Regions from separate parts of the Kitasatospora sp. NPDC056184 genome, predicted to be linked through region 1. Evidence: riboswitches for the same ligand, from Rfam matches in the RefSeq annotation. Region 1 holds a riboswitch; each other region holds the start of a gene.
What was found. A riboswitch is a leader RNA that binds a small molecule or an ion and turns the genes downstream of it on or off. The one in region 1 is predicted to bind cobalamin.
Positions count from the first base shown of each region.

Region 2: linked by a shared signal. The riboswitch ahead of ACFC0B_RS33100 (HoxN/HupN/NixA family nickel/cobalt transporter) and the one ahead of ACFC0B_RS06550 (prenyltransferase/squalene oxidase repeat-containing protein) in region 1 are both predicted to bind cobalamin.
Region 3: linked by a shared signal. The riboswitch ahead of ACFC0B_RS06820 (ABC transporter substrate-binding protein) and the one ahead of ACFC0B_RS06550 (prenyltransferase/squalene oxidase repeat-containing protein) in region 1 are both predicted to bind cobalamin.

Region 1 covers NZ_JBHJUI010000002.1:310,071-316,902, reverse strand. The annotation lists gene ACFC0B_RS06560 (hypothetical protein) at 1-1,255, shown strand, start outside; gene ACFC0B_RS06555 (flagellar hook-length control protein FliK) at 1,368-1,832, opposite strand; gene ACFC0B_RS06550 (prenyltransferase/squalene oxidase repeat-containing protein) at 1,862-2,923, opposite strand; cobalamin riboswitch at 3,024-3,153, opposite strand; gene ACFC0B_RS06545 (hypothetical protein) at 3,317-3,478, opposite strand; gene ACFC0B_RS06540 (adenosylcobinamide amidohydrolase) at 3,484-4,278, opposite strand; gene cobF (precorrin-6A synthase (deacetylating)) at 4,555-5,316, shown strand; gene folP (dihydropteroate synthase) at 5,289-6,164, opposite strand; gene metE (5-methyltetrahydropteroyltriglutamate--homocysteine S-methyltransferase) at 6,288-6,832, opposite strand, start outside.
Region 2 covers NZ_JBHJUI010000024.1:41,184-48,015, reverse strand. The annotation lists gene ACFC0B_RS33110 (tetratricopeptide repeat protein) at 1-1,900, shown strand, start outside; gene ACFC0B_RS33105 (ArsR/SmtB family transcription factor) at 1,931-2,305, opposite strand; cobalamin riboswitch at 2,389-2,581, shown strand; gene ACFC0B_RS33100 (HoxN/HupN/NixA family nickel/cobalt transporter) at 2,613-3,734, shown strand; gene ACFC0B_RS33095 (M24 family metallopeptidase) at 3,805-4,911, shown strand; gene efp (elongation factor P) at 4,978-5,538, shown strand; gene nusB (transcription antitermination factor NusB) at 5,543-5,980, shown strand; gene ACFC0B_RS33080 (thioesterase family protein) at 6,152-6,832, shown strand, end outside.
Region 3 covers NZ_JBHJUI010000002.1:413,831-420,662, forward strand. The annotation lists gene ACFC0B_RS06805 (ferredoxin) at 1-655, opposite strand, end outside; gene ACFC0B_RS06810 (ABC transporter ATP-binding protein) at 652-1,464, opposite strand; gene ACFC0B_RS06815 (FecCD family ABC transporter permease) at 1,467-2,546, opposite strand; gene ACFC0B_RS06820 (ABC transporter substrate-binding protein) at 2,543-3,556, opposite strand; cobalamin riboswitch at 3,609-3,814, opposite strand; gene ACFC0B_RS06825 (trypsin-like peptidase domain-containing protein) at 4,015-4,806, opposite strand; gene ACFC0B_RS06830 (ferritin-like domain-containing protein) at 5,301-6,101, shown strand; gene ACFC0B_RS06835 (ferritin-like domain-containing protein) at 6,098-6,832, shown strand, end outside.

The DNA.
Region 1 (6,832 bases):
GGCCGCCGACGGCAGCTACGTCACCGGCGGCGGGCTGTCCAACGAGTGGGCCTTCAGCGCGCTGGCCGCGGCCGGCACCGCGGCGGCCGACGTGACGCCCGGCGGTGACGTCACCAAGAACGCCCGCCTCGTCTACCGCAACCAGCTCGCCGCCGCCGGCTGGCCGGGCGCCTCGCCGGTCGTCACCGACTACCAGCGGGGCATCCTGAACGCCTACGCCGCCGGCGTCGATCCCGCGCGCGTCGGCCCCGGCCGCAACCTGATCGCCGACGCGGTCTCCTCCTGGCAGACCGCCGAACCCGGCTACTGGGGTCCGTCCGCCAACTTCAACGGCACCGTGTTCGGCCTCCTCGCCCTCGGCGGCGCCAAGACCCAGAGCGGCGCCAAGCGCGTTCCGCAGGCCCTGCTGGACGCCTCCGTCACGGCTGTGCGGGCCAACCAGCACACGGACGGCGGCTGGAACTACACCAAGGCCGCCGGTGACCCCACCGAGCTCGGCACGGGCAGCGACATCGACATGACCGGGGCCGCGATGGCTTCCCTGTGCGTCGGCGGCGTCCCCAACACCGACCCGGCGGTCGTCGCCGCCAAGAACTTCCTCAAGGGCAAGCTGCTGGCCTCCGGGGCGTTCAACGCCCTGTGGGGCGTCAACACCGACTCCAACGGCTGGGCCGTCTCCGGTCTCAACGCCTGCGGCATCAACCCCCAGGGCGCCGACTTCACCAGCGGCACCGGCAAGACCCCGGTCGACTTCCTGATCGCCCAGCAGTTCAAGCCCGGCGGCGGCTTCAAGTACCAGCCGAGCGACACCGCCTCCTCCCCCTACGCCTCCGTCGACGGCCTGCGCGCCGTCGCCGGTGCCGGCTTCACCGCCGCCCCGCCCGCCCCGACCACGGCCGGGGAGCCGACCTGGTCGGCCACCACCGCGTTCACCTCCGGCACCGCCGCCAGGCTCGCCCTGGTCGTCGACGACGGCACCGGCGCGCTCAAGGTCTGCGCCGTCACCGTCAACCCGACCGGCACCACCGCGACGCTCGGCGACGTCCTCGACGCGGCCGGCACCGCCACCCCGGGCGGCTGCGTCACCTCCGTCACCCCCGCCACCGGCGGCGGGACGATCACCGCACTCAACGGCACCGCCAACAGCGGCTCCGCCACCTGGAAGGTGAGCCTGGACGGCGCCACCGCCACCGCCGCCACCCGGGCCACCACCGTCCACCTGGGCGACACCGTCTCGCTGCGCTACGGCAGCTGATCCGGCAGCGGCCGCGCCGGACGGCCTGAACGCCCCCGGAACCGCCGGTGCCCCGGTCTCCGTCGCGGAGGACCGGGGCACCGGTGCGTCGTCGTCAGGGCGCTCAGGCCGCTCAGGGCGCCGTGATGCCCGGCTGGCCGCCGGCGCCGAAGGCCCAGCCCTCGACATCGCCGGGGGCCGGGTTGTAGCTGCCGGCGCCGAGGCTGCTGTATGACCAGGGTCCGCCGTGCTGGGCGTGCCAGTACGACCAGTACGCGCTGCCGGTGGGGTTGGTGCAGGTCGTCGGCAGGGCATTGACGGTGCAGACGAAGCCGGGGTAGCGCGGGTGGAAGGTGTACGAGAAGCCGGCGCCGGTGAGCGCGGCGAGGCCGCTGGCCGGGTCGCCGAGGGCGCAGCCGGTCTGGATGCCGCCGCCGACCGCGGTGAAGTCGACCACGACGGTGACGCCGGTGGTGCCGGTGCAGGCGGCGGCCCGGGCCTCGGGGGCGTGCACGGCGCCGGCACCGAGGAGGCTCGCGGTCAGCGCCGCGACGGCGGCGAGCGAGCCAAGGGTGCGGCGGGTCAGGTGCTCGGTCATCAGGACTCTCCTCGTGCGGTCGCGGGTGGTCAGGGGGTGGCGGGCGCGGGGCAGGCCAGGGTGGGCGCGTCCGGGCGCGCTCCGGCGGCGGAGAGGGTGGCCAGCGGGGTGCCGGCCAGGCCGAGGACGGCCTGGCCGGTCGCCCGGGCGGCGTTGCCGGGGTTGAAGCCGGAGGCGTCGTAGGCGATCGCGCCGCGCACGGCCGGGTCGGCGTCGCAGCGCTGCTGGAACTTGACCAGCCGGCTCCAGCCCTTGAGTCCCGCGCCGAAGCGGGCGTTGGAGAGCAGCGCCTGGGTCGCGAGACCGGTGGAGTTGGCGTTGGACGTAGTGGCCCCGGCGGCCGCGAAGCCGCCGTCGGCGTTCTGCTGGGCGGTCAGCCAGCCGAGTCCGGCGGCCGCCTTGGCCGCGCGGCCGGTGGCGGCGAGGGCCTGGACGGCGAGGGCGGTGGCGTCCGTGTCGGCGGTGCAGGTGGTCTGGCCGAAGGAGACCGGGAAGCCGCCGTCCGCGCACTGGCTGTCGGCCAGGAAGTCGACGGCGGCGGCCGGGGCGCCGCCGGGGGTCCGGTGCAGGGCGATCAGGGCGAGCGACTGGCCGAAGGCGTTGCTGTAGTCGCCCCACTGGGAGCGGTCGGAGAAGCGGCCGCTCGGGGCCTGGAGCGAGCGCAGCCGGGCGGGCAGGTCGACGCCGCCGAAGGAGGCCGGGTCCGCGCCGCGGACCTCGGCGGCGAGCAGCAGCTTGGCGGTGGCCCCCGCGTAGGCCTCGGTGGTGCCGTCGCCGAGGTAGCCGGTGAGGATGGCGGGCTGGGCGAGCCAGGCGGTCGCCTTGGCGGCGGCGGTGTCCGAGCTGCGGGCGGCGGCGAAGGCCAGTACCGCGTCGATGGTCAGGCCCTGGTCGGGGTAGGCGGTGCCGTCGAAGACGGACTCGAAGTGGTCGCCGTCGACGAGCTGGCGGGCCAGCCAGCCGGCCGCGGCGGCGTCCGGACGGATCGTGGGCGAGTCCACGCCGACCGGTGCGGCGGCCGCCGGGAGGGCGCCGGCGAAGGCGAGGGTCGGTATCGCGAGGAGGCCGAGGGTGCGGCGGAGGGCGGTCACGAGGGTCCTTTCCGGGCCTGGACGCAGGGGCCCGGAGGGGCGCCGGTACGGACCCGGGCAGCCCTCGGAGCTCCGGCCCGCAGACCACGACGGGAGGAGGGAACGACACACCTCCGCCGACGGGTACTCGGGCTCGCCGCCGACACCGGGTCGACGGCCTACCGTTGCGGGTCAGCGCCGGATTCGGACCGGCTTCCCCCGACGGCGGAGTCAGAACTTGACGGCCCATCATGGCGACGCGCGGAAGGGCGGGTCAAGGTCCCGTGCGTCACATCGTCGGGCTGCCGGCCGGGTCGTCGGCGACCGGCCGCGGGGACCGTGCAGGTGTCTGCGGCGGATCACGGACGGCGGGGCGCGGTACCCCGGAACCGGGCTGCCGCGCCACCGCCCGCGTCAGCGGTGCTCGAACCGCGCGGGGCGCTTCTCGGCGAAGGCGGCCATGCCCTCCTGCTGGTCGGCGGTGGCGAACGTGGCGTGGGAGACGGTTTCGACGGCTCCTGAGCGGCGTACCCCGGCCGGTCGTCCTGCGGCTCCGGCGGACGGCTCGTCACCCACCCCGCTCACCGGCCGGCGTGCAGGACGTTCTCGCGGCAGCACTCGGGGCTCGGCCCCTGGTGGGGTACGGAAGCTCCACGGTCCCTCCGCACTCGGTCCCGTTCCGCCCCGTCGAGCACGGCTCGGTGCACGGCACGGGCCAGCCGGGACCCCCACACGGAGCGCGGGCCACCGAACGGGTCGGCCGCCGCGGGCGTACCCGGTGTGCGGACCGCCACGCACACCGCGTCGGACGGCGTCCCGGAACAGTCGTACCCGGCCTCCAGAAGGGCCTGCACCTTGGCCTCGGTGGCCGTCGCGAGCAGATTGACCAGCCCGCCGTCGGTCACCGGGGCCGGCACCACCGCGAGGATGTTGATCGTTCCGGGCACGAACGGGGCTGGCCTGGACGGGGCCGGCGCGAACGGGACGGGCACCGAGGCACCGGGGTCGGCGGCCCACGTCGGGACTCCGATGCCGGTCGTGACGAGGGCGACGGCGCCACCGTCCTCGCTCCAGGTGCAGTCGTCGACCTCGGCGGCGGTCATCAGGCCGACGCCCGGCCCGTTCAGGCCCTCGGCCGCCGCGAGCTCCGCCAGGTGCCGATCGGGGTCCATCCGGGAGTAGCCCGGCCTGACCTGGGCGTTCAGCACCCAGCCGCGCTCGCCGAGCCCGCCGCCCAGGACGGCACTGCTGACCATCCGCCACCCCGGGCCGGCCTTCCACACCAGCTGGTGGCGGCACGAGCCGTCCTCCGTCCGGGCACGCCGCAGGACGACGGGTGGCCGCTGCTCCGGCACGAAGCTGTCCGTGGTACTCACCTCTCGGCCATCGGGATCCGTCCAGCCCTCCCCCGGCTCCCGGGCTCTCGGTGGCCGCCGGCCGGGGCGGCCGGGGATTCCAGCGATGCGCAGCATCCGCAGCCGCTCCTCTCCCCGCCCGCATCCGCGAACGTATCACTGCCTCCGGTTCGCCGAACCCACCGGAACCCACCCGCTCCCCACGAGGAATCCGCAGGTGGCGAGGCCTACGGGGAGGTGTCCGGTCGCGGCCCGCAGCGACGGCCGCCGGGTCCGGGATCCGGCAGAATCGCAGTCATGCGGCAGATCATCGTCATCGGCATCGGTGCGGGCGACCCGGACCACCTCACCCTGCAGGCGGTCAAGGCCATCGCCCGCACGGACGTCTTTCTCCTCCTCGACAAGAACGAGCAGCGCCAGGACCTCATGCGCCTGCGGCGGCGGATGATCGAGGAGCACGCCCGCCCCGGTCACCGGGTGGTCGAGGTGCCGGACGCCGAGCGCGACCGGAGCACCCCGGCGTACACCGAGGCCGTCGAGGACTGGCGCCGTCGTCGGGCCGAGCTGGTCGGCCGGCTCGTCGCCGAGGAACTCGGCCCGGACGGCACGGGCGCGCTCCTGGTCTGGGGCGACCCCAGCCTGTACGACAGCGTGACCGCCGTCCTCGACGAGGTCCTGACCGCCGACCCGGGCGCGTTCCGCTACGAGGTGGTGCCCGGGATCAGCAGCGTCTCGGTACTCGCCGCACAGCACCGCACCACCCTCACCCGGGTGGGCCGCCCGCTGCGGATCACCCCGGCCCGCCGCCTGGCCGAGGACGGCTTCGGCCCGGGCAGCGAGGACACCGTGGTGATGCTCGACGGCCGGGCCGCCTTCGCCGGGATCGACCCCGAGGGCGTGCACATCCACTACGGCGCCTACCTCGGCGCCCCGGACGAGATCCTGCTCTCCGGGCCACTCGATGAGACGGCGCCGGAGATCACCCGGCAGCGCCGCGAAGCCCGCGAGCGCAAGGGCTGGATCATGGACACCTACCTGCTCCGCCGCACCGAGGACTGACCGGCCGGCGCCCGGCGAGCACGCGGGGCCGCCTCGACGCGGACGGCGTCCGCGGTGGCCCGCACCTCGTGGACACGCACCGCCCAGGCTCCCTGGGCAGCGGCCAGGACGGCCGCCGCCGCGGTGGCGTCGTCCCGCTCCCGGGCCGGACGCGGCTCGCCGGTGGCCCGGTCGGCCAGTAGTTCGCCGAGGAACCGCTTGCGGGACGGTCCCACCAGGAGCGGTCGTCCCAGCGCATGCCAGGAGTCCAGCGCGGCGAACAGTTCCCCGTCGTCCTCGCGGCCCTTCGCGAAGCCGAGACCGGGATCGACGATCACCTGGGCCGGATCGGCTCCGGCCGACACCACGGCGTCCATCTGACGTGCAACCTCCGCGGCCGCCTCCGCCACGACATCCCCGTAGTCGGCCAGGTCGTCCATCACGTAGGACTGCCCCCGCCAGTGCATGACGACGAAGGGCATCCCGGACCGGCCGACGGCCTTCGCCATCCGCTCGTCGGCCAGGCCTCCTCTGACGTCGTTCACGATCCCCGCCCCGGCGTCCACCGCCGACTCCGCCTCCTCGGCCCGCATCGTGTCGATGCTCACCAGGACACCTTCCCGAGCGAGGCCACGCACCACGGGCAGGACACGGGCGAGTTCCTCGTCGACCGGCACCCTGCGAGCGCCAGGACGCGTCGACTCCCCTCCCACGTCCACGATGTCCGCATCCCGGGCTGCCATCGCCAGCCCGTGTTCCACCGCACGGCCGGGGTCCAGCCAACTGCCGCCGTCCGAGAACGAGTCGGGCGTGACGTCGAGGACCTGCCCGCGGCCACGGACACGGCGCGCTACTGGTCTCCTGCTCATACCGGATCCCCTTCCTCGCGGCGGAAGGGCGCCTCCCCGCGATCGTCCATGAGGAGATGGGAGGCCCCTGGGGCGGGCACGGTACTCGTACCGCGCCCGCCCTCTCGCGCTCACGCCGGTCTGTCAGCCGGCGACTTCCTCCCGCAGGCGGCGGGCGGCGGTGACCAGGCTCTCCAGGGAGGCGCGGGTCTCCGCCCAACCGCGGGTCTTCAGACCGCAGTCGGGGTTGACCCAGAGCCGCTCGGCGGGAATCGCGGCCAGGCCGGCGCGCAGCAGCCTCACGGCTTCCTCCGTGCTCGGCACGCGGGGCGAGTGGATGTCCCACACCCCTGGTCCGACCTCACGCGGGTAGCCGGCGGCGGCGAGTTCGCCGGCGACCTCCATGTGCGAGCGGGCGGCCTCCAGCGAGATGACGTCCGCGTCGAGCTCGTCGATCGCGGTCATGATGGCGCCGAACTCGGCGTAGCACATGTGGGTGTGGATCTGGGTGTCGGCACGGACGCCGGAGGTGGCGAGCCGGAACGCCTCGGTGGCCCACGCCAGGTAGGCCGGGCGGTCGGCGGCGCGCAGCGGCAGGGTCTCGCGCAGGGCGGGCTCGTCGACCTGGACGACGGCCGCGCCGGCGGCCTCCAGGTCGACGACCTCGTCGCGCAGGGCCAGGGCGACCT
Region 2 (6,832 bases), on a different contig from region 1:
GCGCCAGATCCGCGGCCCGCGCCGGGCCTTCGTCAACCGGGAGAGCGAGTTCGCCCGCCTGGACGCGGCACTGGGCCGACTGGACGACGCCGGGCCGGCCGTCCTGGCGTTCACCGGGCTCGGCGGCGTCGGCAAGACCGAGCTCGTCGCCCAGTTCGCGGCCCGGTCCGCGGCGCACTTCCCGGGCGGCCAGCTCTACGCGGACCTCGCCGTCCACCGGCACCCCGGCGGGGTGGACGTCGGCGAGGTGCTCGGCGGCTTCCTGCGCGGTTTCGGGCTCCCGCACGTGCCGGACGCCCCGGCCGAGCGGGCGGCGGCGTTCCGCACCGTGACGGCCGCCGGGCGCCGGGTCCTGGTCTTCCTGGACAACGTCGAGCACGCCGCCGAGGTCCGGGCGCTGCTGCCCGCCACCGGACTGCTGGTGGCCGCCGGTCGGCGCCGACTGCCCGGGCTGGTCCTGGACGGCGCCGAGGTGGTGCGCCTCGACCCGCTCCCGGCCGGCGCCGGATGCGAGCTGGTCCGCGGCTGGCTGGGCCCGGGCCGGGGGACGGACGCGGAGCTGGCACGGCTGGTCGAGTTCTGCGGCGGTCTGCCGCTGGCCCTGAACGCCGTGGGGTTCCGGCTGCTCGACCGCGAGGAACTGCGGGTCGACCGGGTACTGGCCGAACTGACCGACAAGGAGCGCAGATTGTCGTCGCTGAGCAATGAGGAGGGTGCGGTCGAGGACGTCCTGGACAGCGTCCACCGGCAGCTGCCCGAGTACACCCGTACGCTCTACCGGCTGCTGGGCGTCAACCCCGGGCCGCTGGTCTCGGTCGAGCTGGCCGAGGCGGCGGGGGTGCCGCGGGCCGCGGACGGCCTGGCGGACCTGCGATCGGCGCACCTGGTGGACGACGTGGCGGAGGACGGGCCGGAGCGCCGGTACCGTGCCCACGACCTGGTCCGGCTGCACGCCGCCGGGACGGTCCGCGAGCTGCCCGACCGGCTGGAGCTGCTGGCCCGGATCGTCGACTACTACCGCGGCCGCGCGGGGCTGGCCGACCGCGCGATCGGCGACCGCTTCCGGCTCCAGGAGGGGCCGGGCGGGACGGCGCTGCCGGGGTTCGGGTCGGGAGCGGAGGCGCTGGAGTGGCTGCAGAGCGAGCGGGCCAACCTGCTGGGCGCCGTCCGGGCCGCCGCCGAGCAGCGGTGGCACGGCGAGGTGTGGCGGCTGTGCGAGTCGCTCTGGCCGCTGTACCACGGGCGCAAGCACTACGGCGACTGGGTGGAGAGCCATCTTCTCGGCATCGAGGCGGCCCGGGAGGACAACCGGCCGGACGCCGTGATCCGGCTGCGCAACCAGCTCGGGCGTGCCTACTACGAGCGCGCGGAGTACCCGCTCGCCGCCGAGCAGCTGGCGGCCGCGGCCGCCCTGCTGCCGGAGGTGGACGAGCCCCGGCTGGCCGGCGTGCTGTGGGAGACGGACGGCCTGCTCTGCCTGGCCGACGGGCGGCCGGAGCGGGCCGTGGCGCTGTTCACGCGGGCCCGGGAGGCCAACGAGGGAGACCCGCACGGCGTGGTGGTGCAGAGCTACAACCTCGCCCAGGCACTGGTGGCCGCCGGGCGGGCGGAGGAGGCGCTGGCCGTGCTCGAGGAGGCGACCGCGGTGGCCGGGCGGGAGGGCGACGCCCCGATGCTGATGCGGCTGCCGCTGGTCGAGGCCCGGGCGGAGCGGGCGCTGCGGCGGTCGGCGGCGGCGGTCGGGGCGGCGGAGCTGAGCGCCGGGCGGGCACGGGAGTTGGGCCAGCCGAAGAAGGAGGCGGCGGCGCGGGAACTGCTCGTCGAGCTGGCGGAGGAGCTGGGCGACACCGCTCTGGCCGACCGCAACCGCGCCCGGCTGCGGGAGCTGCGGGGGCGGTGAGCGGGGTCGGCCCGGCCGGCCGATGGGGGGTCAGCCGGCTGCGGCGGTGGGGGTGGTGCCGGCGCATTGGTCGAGGAGGGGGCGGAGGGTGGGGTCCACGAGCCGGTAGCGCACGACGCGGCCCTCCTTCTCGCCGGCCACCGCGCCGGCCGTTCGGAGCAGGCGCAGGGCCTGGGAGACGGCGGGGTCGCGCATGCCGGTGGCGACGGCGAGGTCGGTGACGGCGAGCGGGCCGGTGTGGTGCAGGGCGAGCAGGAGGGCGAGCCTGCCGGGGTCGGCGAGCAGGGCGAAGCGGTCGGCCCAGGAGCGGACGTGGGCGGTGTCGCCGATCGCGGCGATGGCCTCGCAGACCCGGTGGCCGTCGATGGTGCGGTGGCCCGCACGGTCGGCCGGTACGAGATGCATACGGGCCATTCTGGCAGGCGGTGGACTGTGATCCCGAACACCTGCGTAGGTGCGCAGTCTTGCAAGCTTCCTCCCGGGCCCCCTACGGTGTTCCCCGCCGTGGTGCTCGGGAAGACCGGTGACGGACCCTCAGGGGTCCCAGTCCGGAGCGGCCCTCGCCACTGTGATCGGGGGAAGTGTCCGTACCCACGACGCCACTGGGCGCCTCGCGCGCTTGGGAAGGCGGGTACGGGAGCCCCGTCAGCCAGGAGACCGGCCGCGGCATCTCACGAAGTCATTCCACGAGGTGCTGGAGCGTGATCCGCAGATGACCCTGCCCGAAACCGCCGCGGCCGCGGCGCCGCCCGCCGCCCTGCCCGCCTTCCGCTGGCGCCGAGAGGACACCCTGCGCACCGCCGGGCTGTTGGGGGTGATCCTCGCCATGCACCTGGTGGCGTTCGGCACCCTGATCTTCCTCGTCGCACCGGAGAAGTACGAGGTCGGCACCCAGGTCTTCGGGGTGGGTCTGGGCATCACCGCGTACACCCTCGGCATGCGGCACGCCTTCGACGCCGACCACATCGCGGTGATCGACAACACCACCCGCAAGCTGATGGCGGACGGCAAGCGCCCGGTCTCGGTGGGCTTCTGGTTCGCGCTCGGGCACTCCTCGATGGTGGTGCTGATGGCCGCCCTGGTGGCGGGCGGCGCGCAGCTGGCCAACACGCTGATGGACGACGAGTCGACCACCCACCAGTGGCTGGGCGTGGTCGGCACCTCGGCCTCCGGCGCCTTCCTCTACCTGATCGGCGCGCTCAACCTGGCGGCGCTGTTCGGCATCCTCAGGGTGTTCCGCTCGATGCGGGCCGGGCAGTTCGACGAGTCCGAGCTGGAGGCGCACCTGGACTCCCGCGGCCTGATGGCCCGGGTGCTGAACCGGGCCACCCGCTCGATCACCCGGCCCGGGCAGATGTTCCCGGTCGGCATGGTGCTGGGCCTGGGCTTCGACACCGCCACCGAGGTCACGCTGATGGTGATGGCGGGCTCGGGCGCCGCCTCCGGTCTGCCGTGGTACGCGATCGTCTGCCTGCCACTGCTGTTCGCGGCCGGGATGAGCCTGTTCGACACGCTGGACGGCACCTTCATGAACTTCGCCTACCAGTGGGCGTTCTCCAACCCGGTCCGCAAGGTGTACTACAACCTGACCATCACCGGCCTGTCCATCGCGGTGGCCTTCCTGATCGGCACCATCGAGCTGGTCGGCGTGCTGCACGAGAAGCTGGACCTCACCGACCCGGTGACCGGCTGGATCGCGGACATCTCGCTGGACAACGTCGGCTATGCGATCGTCGGCCTGTTCGTGGTGGTCTGGGCCGCGGCCATCGCGTACTGGCGGCTGGCCGGGGTGGAGAGGAAGTGGAGCCCGGGCGCCGTGGGCGGCGGACGGTAGCCGCCGCGGGTCCTGCCCGGGTGGGGGCGTTCGGCGGGCGGATCGGGGGAGGGGTTCGTAGGCTCGACGCATGGCTGATGCGTACGCGGGCCGTCGGGAGCGGTTGCGGGAGCACTGCGGTGCGTCCGGGGCCGACGCGGCGCTGGTCACCCGGGCGGCGAACGTGCGGTACCTCACCGGGTGCCCGCCGTGCGGGGCGACCCTGCTGCTGACCCGGGACCGGGTGCTGCTCGCACTGCCGGACGACCTGCCGCCGGACGACACCGGCGAGCACCTGATCGCCCCCGAGGTCACCCGGCTGCCGGTGGCGGTCGGGGCGGACACCGCGCTGGCGGCGGCCGCCGCGGCGGCGCGGCTGGGGGTGGCCGGGCTGGCGGTGGAGGAGCACGACCTGACGGTCACCCGGCACCGGGCGGTGGCCGGGCTGGCCGAGGGGGTGCGGCTGGCGGACGTCGGCCAGGCGGTGGAGCGGCTGCGGGTGGTCAAGGACGAGCACGAGATCGCCGACCTGCGGATCGCCGCGGAGATCGCCGACCAGGCGCTCGGCGAGCTGCTGGAGTCGATCCTGGTGGGCCGTACCGAGCGGCACCTGGCGATGGAGCTGGAGCGCCGGATGATCGACCACGGCGCGGACCGGGCGGCCTTCCCGGTCTCGGTCGGCACCGGCTCCCACTCCGGCCAGCCGGCCCACCAGCCCACCGACCGGCGGGTGGAGGAGGGCGACTTCCTGACCGTGGTGCTCGGCGCGCAGTACCGCGGCTACGGGGTGTCCACCGCCCGGACCTTCGTGATCGGCGCGGCCCCGGCGCCCTGGCAGGTCGAACTGCACCGGCTGGTGTTCCGCGCCCAGCGGGCCGGGCGGGAGGCGCTTGGGCCGGGGGTGGAGCAGTGCGTGCCCGACCGGGCTGCGCGGGAGATCCTCGGGGCGGCCGGGCACACCGAGGCCTCGCCGCACCCGGTCGGCCACGGCATCGGCCTGGAGATCCGGGAGGCCCCGCGCCTGGGCCCCACGGACATGGGTAAACTGGACAGCCGCGTACCGGTCACCGTCGGCCCGGGGGTCCACCTCCCGGGGCGGGGCGGGGTCCGGATCGAGGACACGCTCGTCGTGCGCCCCCTGGATGAGGGCGGGCCCGAGCTGCTCACCATCACCACCAAGGAGCTCCTCGCCCTGTGACACGGGTGTGCCGCAGGACGCGATCCCTTGGTTCCTTGACAGCTATATCCAGGAGTAAGTGCGCCCGTGGCTTCCACGAACGATCTCAAGAACGGCATGGTCCTCAACCTGGACGGCAAGCTCTGGGCCGTCGTCGAGTTCCAGCACGTCAAGCCCGGCAAGGGCCCGGCCTTCGTGCGCACCAAGCTCAAGGAGGTCCTCTCGGGCAAGGTCGTCGACAAGACCTTCAACGCCGGTGTGAAGGTCGAGACCGCCAACGTCGACAAGCGCACCATGCAGTTCTCGTACAAGGACGGCGAGAACTTCGTGTTCATGGACATGGACACCTACGACCAGCTGACCATCGAGCCGGGTGTGGTCGGCGACGCCGCCAAGTACCTGCTGGAGGGCTTCGACGCGCTCGTCGCCCAGCACGACAACAAGCCGCTGTACGTGGAGCTCCCGGCCGCCGTCGAGCTCCTCATCGCCGAGACCGAGCCGGGCGTCCAGGGCGACCGCTCCACCGGTGGCACCAAGCCGGCCAAGCTGGAGACCGGCGCCGAGATCCAGGTGCCGCTGTTCGTCACCACCGGCGAGAAGGTCAAGGTCGACACCCGCGACGGCAGCTACCTCGGCCGGGTGAAGTAAGTCCGTGTCGTCCGCACGCACCAAGGCCCGCACGCGAGCCTTCCAGATCCTGTTCGAGGCCGACCACCGCGGGGTCGACCCGCTCACGGTCCTCGCCGACTGGGTGGCCCGGGCCCGGGAGCCCAAGCCGGACGAGGGCACCCCGCAGGTCGGCGAGTACACCATGGAGCTGGTCGAGGGCTACGTCCAGCACGCCCGCCGGATCGACGAGCTGATCTCGGAGTACGCGGTCGGCTGGACGCTCGACCGGATGCCGATCGCGGACCGCAACGTCCTGCGGCTCGGCGCGTACGAGCTGATCTGGGAGGACCGCGTCCCGGACGCGGTCGTCCTGGACGAGGCCGTGGAGATCGCCAAGGAGTACTCCACCGACGACTCCCCGGCGTTCGTCAACGGCCTGCTGGCCCGCTTCCTGGAGCTGAAGCCCAGCATCCGCCGCTGACTCCGCGCCTCCCGCGCCCACCGCGCCGACGGCCGTCGGACCGGAAACGGTCCGGCGGCCGTCGTGCGTGTTCACCCGGGCGGCGTATGGTGTCGCCTACTCGTCAGTAACCTGGCGTGCCGGCGGCCCGCACCCGCCGGCGACCCCCGCAGCGAAGGGCAGGCCACCTCCATGACCACGGCGATCCGCAGCGAGTTCGACCAGGGCATCGCCCTCACCCCGCACCCGGACGAGCCCGGCCGCTACGACGGCGAACTCGGCTCCGGCTGGCAGATCGGCGGCGGCGTCAACGGCGGACTGCTGCTGGCCGTGGCCGGCCACGCGCTCACGCTCGCGCACACCGCCCGCCCGGAGAGCGCCGGGCACACCGACCCGGTCTCGATCAGCGGCTACTACCTCTCCGCCGCCACCCCCGGCCCGGCCACCGTGCGCACCGAGGTGATCCGCACCGGCCGCTCGCTGTCCACCGGCACCGCCGCGCTCAGCCAGGGCGGCGTGGAGCGGCTGCGGGTGGTCGCCAGCCACGGCGACCTCGCCGTCCACGACGGCGAGGTGCGCACCACCGCCGTCGCGCCGCGGCTGCCGCCGCCGGACCGGTGCATCGGCGTCGAGCACGCGCCCAAGGAACTGCTCACCCAGGCCGCCCTGCTGGAGCGGTTCGACATGCGGCTCGACCCGGCCACCGTCGGCTGGGCGCTCGGGCAGCCCTCCGGCGCCGGCCGGATCCAGGGCTGGTTCCGGCTCGCCGACGGCCGCCAGCCCGACCCGCTGCTGCTCCTGCTGGCCGCCGACGCCCTGCCGCCGGTCACCTTCGACCTCGGGATGCCCGGCTGGGCGCCGACCGTCGAGCTG
Region 3 (6,832 bases), 100 kb from region 1:
CGATGCGGTCTGCGACCGCCGGGTCGACCTTCCCGTACCAGACGTCGTCCGGCTGCACGCTGACGACGGGGGCCTGGTTGCAGGGGAACTGGCACCCGGTCTGGGTGACGAGCACGTCGTCGTCGCCGAGGCCCTGCTCGGCCAGCATCCGTACCAGGGCGCGCAGTCCCTCCTCCGCGCCCTTGGCCGCGCAACGCGGGCCGCGGCACACCAGGACCTGGTGCCGGTGGCCGGGGACGTCCTCCCAGGCCGCGGATGTGAGGCCGGGTTCCCCGCCGGTGACGGCCTTCGTCGCCGCGGCCACGGCGGCTACCGCGTCCGGCGAGTCGGCCAGGCGGGTCGCGACGAGGAGTTCGGGGCGGTGGCCCGCGCGCTCGCGCCACCAGTACGCGGCGATCCGCCGCAGCCAGGAATGGGCCGGGCCGGAAGCCGCGAGGCGGACGCCGATCACGACCACGGTCTCGGCGCCCGCGTCGGCCAGCCTGGTCAGCTCGGCCGACAGCGAGGGGTCGGCCTGCTGCAGGAACGCGATCGAGGCCCGGTGCGAGGCCGCCGTCCGGAGGAGTTCGTCGCGGCGGACGGCTTCCGCGATCGACATGCCGACCAGGAGCACGGCGCTGCGGCGGGCGTGGGCTTCCAGGACCGGGGAGGTCATGGCGTCGTCCTTTCCTGGAGCAGTCCGTTCCACCGGATGTGCGGTCGGTCGTGCCGGGGGTGCCGTTCCACGGTGGCGTCGACGCCGTAGACGTGCGCGATCATGGGCGAGGTGAGCACCTCGGAGCCGGGCCCGTGGGCGACCAGTCGGCCGTCGAGCAGGACGGCGACCTCGTCGCAGTAGGCGGCGGCGAGTTCGAGGTCGTGCAGCGCCGCCACCGTGGTGATGCCCAGCCCGCGGACGGTGCCGAGGAAGCCGAGCTGGTGGCGCAGGTCGAGGTGGTTGGTGGGCTCGTCGAGCAGGAGCAGGCCCGGCTCCTGCACCAGCGCCCGCGCGAGCTGGACCCGTTGCCGCTCGCCGCCCGACAGTGTCGGCCAGGACCGGTCGAGCAGGTGGCCGACGTCGGCCGCGGCCACGGCGTCGGCGAACACGGACCGCTCGTGGGCGTCGGCGGCGGAGTTCGCCGGCACCGGCCAGCGGCTGCGGTGCGGAGTGCGTCCGAGCTCGATGACCTGGCGGACCGGCAGCGACAGCCGGGTGTCCGCCTGCTGCTCCATGAAGGCCACCTGTCGCGCCCGCCGGCGGGCCGTGAGCGCGTGGAGATCCTCCCCTCCCAGGAGGACCCGCCCGGCGCTCGGCCGGGTCAGCCCGGCGATCGCGCGCAGCAAGGTGGTCTTCCCGGCGCCGTTGGGCCCGAGCAGGCCCGTGATCCGGCCGGGGCTGAACGCGATCGAGACGTCATCGAGCAGCGTGGCTCCGCCGATGCGCACCCGGAGCCCCTCGGCGCGCAGCTCGACGGGGGGCGTCACCGTCACTGCTCCCTCCCGTCGGCCCGGCCCTGGCGCCACAGCAGCCAGGCGAAGAAGGGTGCTCCGAGCCCGGCCGTGACGACGCCGACGGGGATCTCCCGGTCGGGGAGGACCGAGCGCGCCACGATGTCGCTGCCCACCAGGAGGGACGCGCCCACCAGTGCCGACACGGGCAGCAGGAGGGCGTGGCGCGGGCCGCAGACGAGCCGGACCACGTGCGGCACGACCAGGCCGAGGAACCCGATGACGCCGGTGTTGGCGACCAGGCACGCGGTCACCAGCGCGGCGGTGGCGACGAGGACCCAGCGGGTGCGCTCGACGTGGACGCCGAGGGAGCGGGCGGCGGTCTCGCCGAAGGCGAAGGCGTCCAGGTCGCGGGCCGAGGAGGCCAGGACCGTGATGCCGGCCAGCGCGACCGCGGTCAGGAAGACGGCGGTGGGCCACCGCAGGCCGGCGACCGAGCCCAGCGTCCACTCCATGACACCGCGCGCCGCGTTGCGGTCCCCGAGGACCAGCACGGCGAACGAGGTGTAGGCCCCGCACAGCTGTCCCACGGCGATGCCGGCGAGTACGGTCCGGGTGGTCGGCAGCGTCCGGGTGCGCGCGCCGGCCAGGGCCAGGACGACGACGGCCGCGAGCAGGGCACCGGCGAAGGCCGCCGTCGCCACCGCACCGGTGCCCACGGCGCCGGACACGCCGACACCGAGGACGATCACGGTGACCGCGCCGGCGGCGGCTCCGTCCGAGATCCCGAGCAGGAAGGGATCGGCCAGGTCGTTGCCGGTCAGTGTCTGCAGCACCGCACCGCAGACCGCGAGGCCGGCGCCGGTGGCAGCCGCTCCCAGAACCCGGGGCAGCCGCAACTGCCAGACGATCTGGTCGTCCAGCAGCGTCACGTGCGGGTCGCCCAGCCCGAGACGGCGCACCACGACCTCGATCACCGTCCGGACCGGCTCGTGCTGCGAGCCCACGGCCAGGCCGAGGAGCGCGGTGGCCAGGAGCAGGGCCGCGGCGACGGCCAGGACCGCCGCCCTGCGGCCCGGACCAGCGGGCCGCAGGGCGGGACGGGGTGCGGTGGTCATGACCGCGTGCGCAGTTCGCCCAGTCCCGCCGACACCCGGGCGGCACCGTCGGCGAGCAGCACGCCGGGGGTCGACTCGGAGAACGGCACCACCACGAAGGCCTTGCGCTGCACGGCGGTGAGCTTGCTCAGCACCGGGTCGCCCTGCAAGTAGTCGATCTTGGACTGGGCCGTGTCCCAGTCGGCGTCCGCGAGCACGATGGCGTCCGGGTCCGCGGCGACGACCTTCTCCCAGCTGACGCTCTGCCAGGCTCCGGGCAGGTCCCCGAAGACGTTGCGGGCACCCACGGCGTCGAGTACGAGCTGCGGTCCGCCGTGGCCGGAACCGACGTAGGGCGCCTTGGTGTCCGAGTCGAACCACAGGACCTTCAGTCCCTTGCCCGCGGCCGTCGCCGTGAACCGGGCCAGCTGCTGCTCCTGCTCCCGCTGGATCGCGGCGGCCCGCTCCGTGACGCCGAAGACCCTGGCGACGTCGTTCAGTTCGCCCCACATCGCCTGCCAGGTCGTCGGCGGCACCTGGCTCTTGTCCGAGCAGCCGAACGGGGAGAGGTACGACGGGACGCCCTGGCCGCGCAGTTCCTCCCGGGTGCCCGCGACCTTGTCGGTGAACGCGCTGGAGTAGGAGGCGTACAGGAAGTCGGGACGGGCCGCGAGCAGCTTCTCCTTCGTCGGGTAGTCCTTGGAGAGCACCGGAACGGAGTCGTAGGCCGCCTTCCACTTCTCCGGGACGGAGTTGTCGAGGAAGGCGGTACCGGCCATGCGGGACTGCAGGCCGAGGGCCAGGGCCACCTCGGTGGCACCCTGGTTGAGCGTCACCAGCCGCTCGGGCGGCGCGCCGACCGTCACGGTGGTCCCGCAGTTGTCCACGCTGACCGGCTCGGCGCTTCCGGTCGTCCCGCCGGACGCGACGGGCGCGGGGGCGCCCGCACAAGCGCCGAGCAGGCCGGTGAACAGGACGGCCGCGACCGCCCGGCCGACGCGTGTCGGACCTCCGGGACGTGCGGAACGCATGGATCGGTACGGATGCGGAATACCGCTGGGCACGTGTTCTCCAAAACCCTCGTGGAACATGTCGCGCCGTGGCCGGTCTCCTGGCTTCCGCATCGACACACCGCAGCCGACCTTCCCGGGCGGATCTTCAGGCCCGCCCAGTGGCCCTGACCGCTGGCGAAGCCGGTCAGCGAGGGCCGCGGTACTCCGCGGCAACAGTGGCGAGGGCCGCACCGGACTCAGACCGGTTTCCCGAACACCACGGCGATTGCAAGGTATCAGGCGTGGTCGGGTCGGTGCTGGCCGGCACCTGGGATGATCGTCGGGATCGTTCGGGCTCCTCCGGACGCCTTGGCGGCCCTGGCGTGCGTGGCGTGCTGCCCGCTGCCCGCTGCCCGCGCTTGTCGCCGCGGCGCCGGCCGATCGCGACAGCTGCGGTGCTCGCGGGACACGGGCCGGCCGGTGGACTCCGGCGTGGTTCAGGTCGTCGCGAGGTGGAAGCCGGCCCCGACTCCGCCGACGGCGTTCATTTCGTCGATGATGCTCAGGATCGGCGAACTGTGCTGGGCGCCGAACGCGTTGCCGACCAGGGTCTGGCCGTCCACGACGGGGGAGCCGGAGTCGCCGGAGTTGGTGAAGACGAGGTGGGTGAACCAGATTCCGTTGGTGCCCAGCTTGATGCCGCAGGTGAGGCCGGTCCGGTGGCCCTGCTTGCACATCCGGGTCCCGTTGGCGGGCGGCGCCCCGATCGACGTGATGGTCACCGAGCCCACGGTGGCGGTGGGGGCGACCCGGCTCTCGTCCAGCTTGATCACCGCGTAGTCCAGGCCCTTGGGTCCGGTGCTGAGCAGGTTGTTGGGCGTACTGACGTACGTCACCGTGCCGATCGCCCCCGTCTCCAGGTCGGGGCGGCTGGCGTTGACGTCGGCCGGGGCGAGGGCCGTCCCCGCCGGCGAGGTGTCCCGGTAGATCTGCTCGCCGACCAGCTTGGTGCCCTGCGCGTCGATGAGGCAGTGGGCGTTGGTCAGGCCCACCAGGTTGCCCGCCGCGTCGCGGCCGACGGCGGTGAGGGTACAGAGGTACCAGCTCGTGGGGGCCTCGGGCGTCGGGTTCAGCCGGAAGATGATCCCCGTGCCGCCCCCGACGGGCGTGAGCGACCGCGTGCCCGCGGCGGGGGCCTGAGCGGGGGCGGCGCCTGCGGACGGAGCCGCGGTGAGGGACACGGCCGTGAGGAGGACGGCCAGGCCGAGGGCGCGCAACGGACGTATCATGTGATCGCTTCCTTTGCGGGGAGGGGGAGTTGACCGGATCGCGGTTACGGCTCCAGTCAACTGCCGCGGCGATGAGAACTGCTTGAGTTTCTATCACCCGGGTGCCGGGAAGCACCGGCGAAAACAGGTCGGTCCCCGAGGAGCGGTGGTCGGAGGGTGATGGGGAGATCACGGGGCAGGTGGCGCCACTGACGGCCTGCACGGATCCGAGACGGGATGGCGTTGAGGGATTCCGGCGGGTGCCGGTCCGGGGGGAATCCCTCCGGACCGGCCCCGGGAGTCTCCTCCCCTGCTGCGGGTGCCGTTCGGGGAGGCGTGCCGGCGTGGGCGGGGCGGGGAACCGGGGCCTGCCGTCAACCGTGTCGCGGTGAACTCACCCTCGCGGGCGAATCGCCGTCCGTTCGGGCCCGGTGACCAAGCCGGGGCGGGGAGGGTGCCGAAGGCCGGGAGGAAGCGGTCCGGCGTTCGGCCGGGCCGAGGAGCCGAGACGGGACATGATGGCCAGCGAGCACATCGACACCCGGCTGCTGGAAGAACTCACCGAGCAGTCAGAGGACTTGAACAGCGACGCGCTGCGGGTCACCCGCGCCGCGCTGACCGACTTCGGGCAGGGCGCCGCGCCGGCGCGCCGCTGGTGGCAGCGCGGCACCGCGCCCGCCGGCCTGGCGGGAGCGGTCGGCCTGGCCGGTCGGACCCGGGCGGTGGCCTCCCCGTCGGCGACGGCGTCCGGGGACGACATCCGGGCGCTGCAGACCGCCGCGTCGATCGAGAACCTGGCGGTGGCCGTCTACCGGACCGCCGCCGGACTGCCGTTCATCAAGGACGGCAACAGGACGGTCGCCGCGTTCATCGCCAGGACCACCGAGCAGCACCAGGCCCACGCCAAGGCCTTCAACGCCGCCGCGACCGCCGCCGGCGGCACGGCGCAGCACGACCCCGACCCGAAGTACAAGGCCGTCGTCGACCAGGCACTGCCCACCGTCAAGACTTCGGCGGACGTGGTGGCGCTCGCCATCACGCTGGAGGACGTCGCCGCCCAGACCTACACCAGGAACGTCGGCCAGGTGGGCAACGCGGACCTGCGCAGGCTGTTCGCCTCCGTCGCCCCGGTCGAGGCCCAGCACCGCGCCGTCCTGCTGGCCGTACAGGCGCTGCTGGCGGGCAACGCCGCCGACCTGGTCGCCATCCCGGTCGACCCGGCGAAGCTGCCCGCCGCGGCCGGCGGCGTGGGCTTCCCCGACGCCTTCCACCGGACCGACAACGCCTCCCCGATCGCCGAAGGGGCCGTACAGTGACCACCGACCGCAGCTGGGAGCCCGCCATCGGCGAGGCCGAACTCACCCGTCTGACTCGCGAGATGGACGAGGCCCACCGAACCACCCTTCCGGTCATGCGGGCCACCGCCCGCGACCTGGTCCCGGAGATCCGCGCCACCGGGCCGGCCGACGCCGGGCGGCGCCGCTTCCTGCTCGGCGCGGGCGGGGCCGCCGCCGGTCTCGTCCTCACCGCGTGCTCCAGCAGCAGGAGCCGCACCAACCCCGCCCCCGGAAGTCCCGCCGCCACCGCGCCGGGCCCGGCCCCGGCGGCCGGGCAGTACACCGGAGACCTGCGGGTGGTGGCGCTGGCCACCGCGCTGGAGAACCAGGCGGTCGGCGCCTACCGGGCCGCGCTCGACGCTGCGCAGGCCGGCAGGCTCGGTTCCGTTCCCCCGGCGGTCGCGACATTCGTGACCACCGCGATGGCCCAGCACGCCGACCACGCCAAGGCCTGGAACGCCGTCCTCACCGGCGCAGGCGTGCCCGCGATCACCGACGTGCCGCTGTCCAACCAGCCGGACACCCTGGCCGCGCTCGGCAGGGCCGCCTCCGTCGGCGACGTCGCCGAGCTCGCGCTCCGGTTGGAGGAGCAGGCCGCCCAGACGTACCTCTTCGCGACCTACAGCGTCACCGGCGCCGCCGGCATCGCCACCGCGGCCAGTATCGCTCCGGTCGAGGCCATGCACGCCGCGATCCTCACCTACGTGCTC